Regions from separate parts of the Nonomuraea sp. NPDC050153 genome, predicted to be linked through region 2. Evidence: riboswitches for the same ligand, from Rfam matches in the RefSeq annotation. Region 2 holds a riboswitch; the other holds the start of a gene.
What was found. Region 2 has a riboswitch for cyclic di-AMP ahead of ACIBQ1_RS58130 (hypothetical protein). Riboswitches for the same ligand answer to the same signal wherever they lie in the genome.

Region 1: linked by a shared signal. The riboswitch ahead of ACIBQ1_RS02895 (CHAP domain-containing protein) and the one ahead of ACIBQ1_RS58130 (hypothetical protein) in region 2 are both predicted to bind cyclic di-AMP.

Annotation. Positions count from the first base shown of each region.
Region 1 is NZ_JBITJQ010000001.1:608,115-611,380, reverse strand. Features, by position in the region: gene ACIBQ1_RS02905 (aldo/keto reductase) at 1-570, shown strand, start outside; gene ACIBQ1_RS02900 (Gfo/Idh/MocA family protein) at 590-1,543, shown strand; cyclic di-AMP (ydaO/yuaA leader) riboswitch at 1,661-1,798, shown strand; gene ACIBQ1_RS02895 (CHAP domain-containing protein) at 1,811-2,485, shown strand; gene ACIBQ1_RS02890 (YoaK family protein) at 2,704-3,266, shown strand, end outside.
Region 2 is NZ_JBITJQ010000052.1:52,506-55,771, reverse strand. Features, by position in the region: gene ACIBQ1_RS58140 (ATP-binding protein) at 1-156, shown strand, start outside; gene ACIBQ1_RS58135 (DinB family protein) at 202-705, opposite strand; gene ACIBQ1_RS58130 (hypothetical protein) at 737-1,699, opposite strand; cyclic di-AMP (ydaO/yuaA leader) riboswitch at 1,705-1,846, opposite strand; gene galT (galactose-1-phosphate uridylyltransferase) at 1,911-2,990, opposite strand; gene ACIBQ1_RS58120 (DeoR/GlpR family DNA-binding transcription regulator) at 2,987-3,266, opposite strand, start outside.

The sequences.
Region 1 (3,266 bases), on a different contig from region 2:
GCGGCCTTCGAGGAGTCCCTGGCCCGGCTCGGCCTCGACTACATCGATCTTTTCCTCATCCACTGGCCGGTGCCGCAGCAGGACAAGTACGTGCAGGCGTGGAAGGCGTTGGAGAAGATCTACCGTGACGGGCGCGCCAAGGCCATCGGCACCTCGAACTTCACCGTCGCCCACCTCACCCGCCTGATGAACGAGACCGGCATCGTGCCCTCCATCAACCAGATCGAGCTGCACCCGTACCTCCAGCAGCGCGAGCTGCGCGCCTTCCACGAGGCCAACGGCATCCTCACCGAGGCGTGGAGCCCGCTCGGCCAGGGCCAGGGCCTGCTGAACGACCCGGCGCTGGCCAAGCTGTCCGACAAGTGCGGCAGGACGCCCGCGCAGATCGTGCTCCGCTGGCACCTGCAGCTCGGCCACGTCGCGATCCCCAAGTCGGTCACCCCGTCGCGCATCGCCGAGAACATCGGCGTCTTCGACTTCATCCTCGACGCCGAGGACATGGCCGCGATCGGCGCGATGAACAAGGGCCATCGGATCGGACCCGACCCCGATACGTTTGACATGACCTGATTCGTCTACGATCTCCCGCGTGCGAGATTTTGCGTGGGGCATCGCGGCGACAGGACGTATAGCGCAGACCGTCGGGGCGGTCATCGCCGCCGAACCGGGCATGCGGGTGGCCGCCGTCGGCTCGCGGAACCTGGAGCGGGCGCAGGCGCTGGCCGCCACGCTGGGCGCGGAGTCGGCGTACGACTCCTATGAGCGGCTCTGCGCCGACCCGGCCGTGGACGCGATCTACGTGGCGACGCCGCACGCCCAGCACCTGGAGGTGGCCGAGGCCGCCATCGCCGCGGGCAAGGCCGTGCTGTGCGAGAAGCCGCTGGCCGCCACCGTGGACGACGCGGAGAAGATGGTGCGCCTGGCACGCGAGGCAGGCGTGTTCCTGATGGAAGCGATGTGGATGAGGTTCAACCCTCTCATCCAGAGGATCGCGGCCGACGAGCGCTTCGGCGACCTGCGCTCGGTGCACGCCTCCTTCGGCTTCGCCAAGCCGTACGAGCCGGAGCACCGGCTGTGGGCGCCGGAGCTCGGCGGCGGGGCGCTCCTCGACCTGGGGATCTACCCGTTCGGCCTGGCCCAGTTGCTCCTCGGCATGCCCTCCGACCTGCGGATCACCGGCTCCCTGGCGCCCAACGGCGTCGACGCGGAGGCCGGCGGCGTGCTGCTCTACCCCGATGGCAGGAAGGCTCTCGTGGAGACTTCGTTGCTCGGGAATTACCCGAACCATGCCAGCGTTGTAGGCACCCAGATGCGGGTGGACATCCAGGCGCCGTTCTGGGCTCCGCAGCGGATCGTACTGTCCGGGCCCTCGATGGAGCCGGAGGAGTACACGCTCGATTCGGTGAACCACGGGTACGCCGGAGAGCTCCGCGAAGTCCGCGCCGCGACGGCCGAAGGCAGGACCGAAAGTTCGATCATGCCGCTTGACGAATCCCTTGCCATGATGGGGCTTCTGGCCGATGCTCGCAGGCAACTCGCCTAGCTGGGCCTTTATGGATTTGTAATCCTCTTGCCTCATGCATTACGTTTGGGGCATCCTTGAGACATACGTCCGGTTTGTCCGGACTTGTCCGACCATCGCACGACACATCACAGGAACGTCCTGTGACCGCTGAATCCGCCTTCGGGCGGAGCCGGGGACCCACGTCCTTTGGGGTGAATCGGCACTTCGGTGCCGTAGGGCAGCTTCCACGCCCGAACCCGTCAGCTAACCCGGTAAGCGGCATGGAAGCAAGGAGTAACCCCCTCGATGGCCAACTTCCGCTTTACCTCTGCTGCGAAGAACAACATCGCCCGCGCCCTGCTCGGCGCCACCGTCCTCGGCTCCGTGTTCGGCGTCCACATGACGAGCGCCGGAGCCGCGGAGAAGCAGCCGATCGACACGACCACCGTCTCCGACCACGCCGAGCGCTCCCGCGAGACCAGGGTCACCGCCACCGCCGCCCAGGTCCTGGCGCTCGCCAAGTCCCAGATCGGCATCTCCGAGAACGCCGCCGGCGGCGGCACCAAGTTCCAGCAGTGGTACGCCAACTCCCAGCGGGCCGCGGAGACCGTCGCCCGGGACGGCGGCAGCCGCACCGAGTACCTGAACGCCGCCTGGTGCGCGATGTTCGTCTCCTGGGTCGGCGAGCACACCGGCGCCCGCGCGCAGATCGGCTGGGACTCCTGGACCGTCGCCCACGCCAAGTGGTTCCAGGCCAACGACCGCTTCGGCACCGAGCCCAAGCCCGGCGCCATCGTGTTCTTCTCGTGGAGCGGCAGCAAGAACCTCAAGGACATCAAGCACGTCGGGTTCGTCGAGAAGGACAACGGCGACGGCACCATCACGACCGTCGAGGGCAACACCGGCCGCGGCAAGGTCGAGGAGCGCGTCCGGCCCAAGTCCCAGGTCGTCGGCTACGGCTACCCGCAGTACCGCGGCTGACCGGACTCCCCCACAGCCCGGACTCCCCAACAGCGCCGAACGAGCGCGCGTCCCGCGAACGGGACGCGCGCTCGTCGCGTTCACCCTCCTAGCGTTCACCCTCGTCGCGTTCGCCCTCCGCGCGTGCGGCGGCCCGCCACCGGGGAAGACCCGAGGCAAGCCGTCCACGACCTCGCCGAGGAGCCGCCCACCATGCCACCGCACACGTGGAGGGGCCCGTGAGGAGGGGCGGGCTGCGGTGGATCGCCGACGGGCTCTTCCCGAGCGGCGCCAACCCGCACGGCGTCCTGCCCGCCCTGCTGATCCTCCTGGCCCTCGTCACCGGCCTCGTGGACGCCGTCAGCTACCTCGGCCTGGGCCGCGTCTTCGTCGCCAACATGACCGGCAACCTCGTCTTCCTCGGCTTCGCCCTGGCGGGGGCCGCGCAGATGTCCAAATGGGCCTCGCCGGTGGCCCTGGCCGCCTTCGGAGCCGGCGCCTGGAGCGCCGGCCGGGTGAGCAGGCGGGCCACCAACCCGCGACGCGCGTTCGCCGCCGCCACCGCCGCGCACGCGCTCCTCGTCGCCGCCGCCCTCGTCGTCGCCCTCGTGGCCGGACACCGGGCCACCGCGCCGCAGGCGGCCCTCATCGCACTGCTCGGCTACGGCATGGGCCTGCAGAACGCCTCCGTGCGCGCGCTCGGCGTACCCGACCTGGTCACCAACGTCCTCACCACGACCCTCACGGGGCTGGCCACCGACGCACCGGGACGGGCCGCCCTGCGCCGGGCCGCCTCCGTGGC
Region 2 (3,266 bases):
CCCAGCGACGAGGTGCCGCGGCCCAAGGAGCCGGACTTCATCTCGGAGAACGGGCGCGGCCTCTACATCGTCGAGACCTACAGCCAGTGCTGGGGCTGGGACCCGCTGGCCCGCGGCGGCAAGGCCGTGTGGGCCTTGTTCCGCACCGAGCACTGATCCAGGACACTGATCCGGGGTCCTGATCCGGGCCCCGATCCCCCGTCAGTCGCCGATCGCCCCGTCGATGCGCTCGCGCAGCAGGTCCGCGTGACCGTTGTGCCGGGCGTACTCCTCGACCATGTGGATGAGGATGTAGCGGTGGGTGCAGGCCTGTCCGTTGCGGTCGCCGACGGCCTCCAGCGGCTTGGCGGCCGAGATGGCGCGGGCGCGCTCGATCTCCTCCTCCCACGTGGCGAAGGCCTCCTTGACGGAGGCGGTGTCCACCTCCTTGAAGTCGGCGTCGTTGTCGCGGTCCTTGTCCCAGAGCTTGGGAAGATCCTCGCCGTTCAGCACGCGGCGGAACCAGCTGCGTTCGACGTGCGCCATGTGCCTGACCAGGCCGAGCAGGGACAGGGTCGAGGGTGAGGCGGAGCGCAGGCGCAGCTGATCGTCCGACAGGCCCGCGCACTTGAAGGCGAGGGTGGCGCGGTGCCATTCGAGCCAGTTGTTCAGCGTGGTCCGCTCGTCGCCGGTGAGAGCCGGCGGGATCCGGGTGTCTTCAGTCACGATGTCCGACCTTAGGGCCCAATGCGCCGGTTCAGTACATAGAGATGTGGACGTGATCGAAGTGGTTCTCGGTGATGCTGCCGCGGTCCGACATCCCCCGCCAGCCCGAGCCCATGTTGATGCGCTGCTTCCAGATCACGTACTTGACGCCGAGCTTGCCCTTGTTCTTGAGCGCCCACTCCGCGATGCGGTCGCCCAGGGCGTTGTTGATGGCCGACGGCATCGAGCCGCCGCCGCTCATCATGAAGTCGCAGGCCCGCCCCAGCGGGTGCTCGCCGCTTGAGCCCGAGCGGAAGCAGCCCACCGTGAACGGCAGCTTGAAGTTCTTCTCCAGCTCCGCCTTCATCAGCCGCGTACGGGCCGTGATGTTGTCCGAGCCCGTGGGCAGCTCGGGCGCCCAACTGCCGTTGGACTGACGGCCGGGGCCGAACGGCACGAGGTCCTGGAGCTTCTTCTTGATGTCGTCGATGACGTCCTCGGCCTCGTCGCGCTGCTCGGACACGTCCTTGGCGTCCACGCCGATCCGGGCGGCGAGCGCGGCGGCCTCGTCGGAGGCCTTCTTCTTGTCGTCGCGGGCCTTGGCCACGCCCTGGACCAGCGCCTGCTGCTCGGCCGTCAGCTGTTCGAGCAGGGCGGCGCCACCCCCGTTCTGGACCATCAGGGCGGAGGGCAACGAGGGGTCGTGGTTCTGGTACCGCATCCTGGCGAGGTCGCCGACCCGCTGCTCGGCCGTGGCCAGCGCCTGCTCCGCGGCGGCCAGTCGCTCCTTGGCCGCCTTGGCGGCCGCCTGCGCCTTGGCCAGCTCGACCCGCTTGAGGTTGTACCTCTCGATGAGCTTGTCGACCTTGCCGTTGAGCTGCTTCAGCTGGGCGCGGAGCTGGGTCTCGGACGGCTTGGGGGCCGCCGAGGCCGAGGCCGCGGTCGCCGGCAGGAGGCCGACGGCGGCCGCGGCCAGGAGGCTGATGGCAAGGGCCGCGGGGGACGGAGCCGCCACGTGGATGTTCCTCTCCCTCTGCCGACCGGGTTAGCTGACGGGTTCGGGCTGGGAGCTGCGTGCCCTACCACCGAAGTGGATTCACCCCAGGTGCAAATGGGTCCCCGGCTCCCGGGCGACTCGCCCGGGATTAGGCGCGTGACTGCTGTTACGGCAGCCACAAAAGGGATATTAGTGGTAGATCACGAGTCACGCGACCCCCATTAGAAATCTAATAGTGATCTACCTGTGATCGAAGCATCCGTGCGGCCTCCTCCGGCAGCACATCGTTCACGAAGGCCCCCATCGCGGACTCCGACCCGGCCAGGTACTTGAGCTTGCCCGGCGCCCGCCTGATGCTGAACAGCTCCAGGTGCAGATAGCCGAGCTCGCGGTCCTGCCGCACGGGCGCCTGGTGCCAGGCCGAGATGTACGGCATCACCACGCCGAACAGGTCGTCGAAGGCCCTCAGCACCGAGGTGTAGAGCGGCGCGAACGCCGACCGCTCCTCCTCCGTCAGCGCGGCCAGATCGGGCACGTGCCGGTGCGGGTAGACGTGCACCTCGTACGGCCACCGCGCGGCGGCGGGCACGAACGCCGTCCACAGCTCGTTGGCGGCCACCACGCGCGTCCCGGCGGCCCGCTCGGCGGCCAGCACGTCGGCGAACAGGTTGCCCTTCGAGTAGCGCCTGGCGGCGGCGAGCTGGAGCTTGGTCCTGGGCGTGACGTACGGGTACGCGTAGATCTGGCCATGCGGATGGGCCAGCGTGATGCCGATCTCCTCGCCCCGGTTCTCGAAGCAGAACACCTGCTCCACGCCCTCGATCCCGGACAGCTCGGCCGTCCGGTCGGCCCACGCCTCCATGACCAGCTCCACCTGATCGCTGGAGAGCTTGGAGAAGGACGACGAATGCTCCGAGGTGAAACAGACCACCTCGCACCGCCCCACCCCCGGCCGGACCTCGCTCAGGCCCCCTGGATCCACATAAGTCCCGAAATTTCCGGAGAAGGAGGGGAATCGGTTCTCGAACACCGCCACGTCGTAGTCGTACGCCGGGACCTCCGTCGACCTCGTGGCCGACGACGGGCACAGCGGGCACTCGTTCGCCGAGCCGGTCGGCTGGAACGTGCGCGTCTGCCGGTGCCCCGCCATCGCGATCCATTCCTCGGTCAGCGGGTCGTACCGCAGCTCGGAGGCCACCGGCCGGGGGTCGAGCACCCGCCGGTCGATCGCGCTCCTGTCGGCGTCGTCCCGCCGATCGAAATAGATCAGCTCACGGCCGTCGGCCAGGTGGGTGATGGTGCGCTTCAAGGCGAGCCCTCCGCGATGATCAGTTCTCCGGCCCGTTCGGCCAGCTCCATGCGTGCGTCCTCAGGCAGCCCCGCGTCGCTGATGACCACGTCGGCCTCGGTCAGCTCGGCGATGGTGCTGATGCCGACCGTGTTCCACTTCGTGTGGTCGGCGGGGACCACCAGCCGGTGGGCGGCCGTCACCAGCTCCCTGTCGGTCTCCGACTCCAGCAGGTTGGGGGTGGTGAACCCGGCCCGCACGCTCATCCCGTGCACTCCGAGGAACAACGTGTCCACG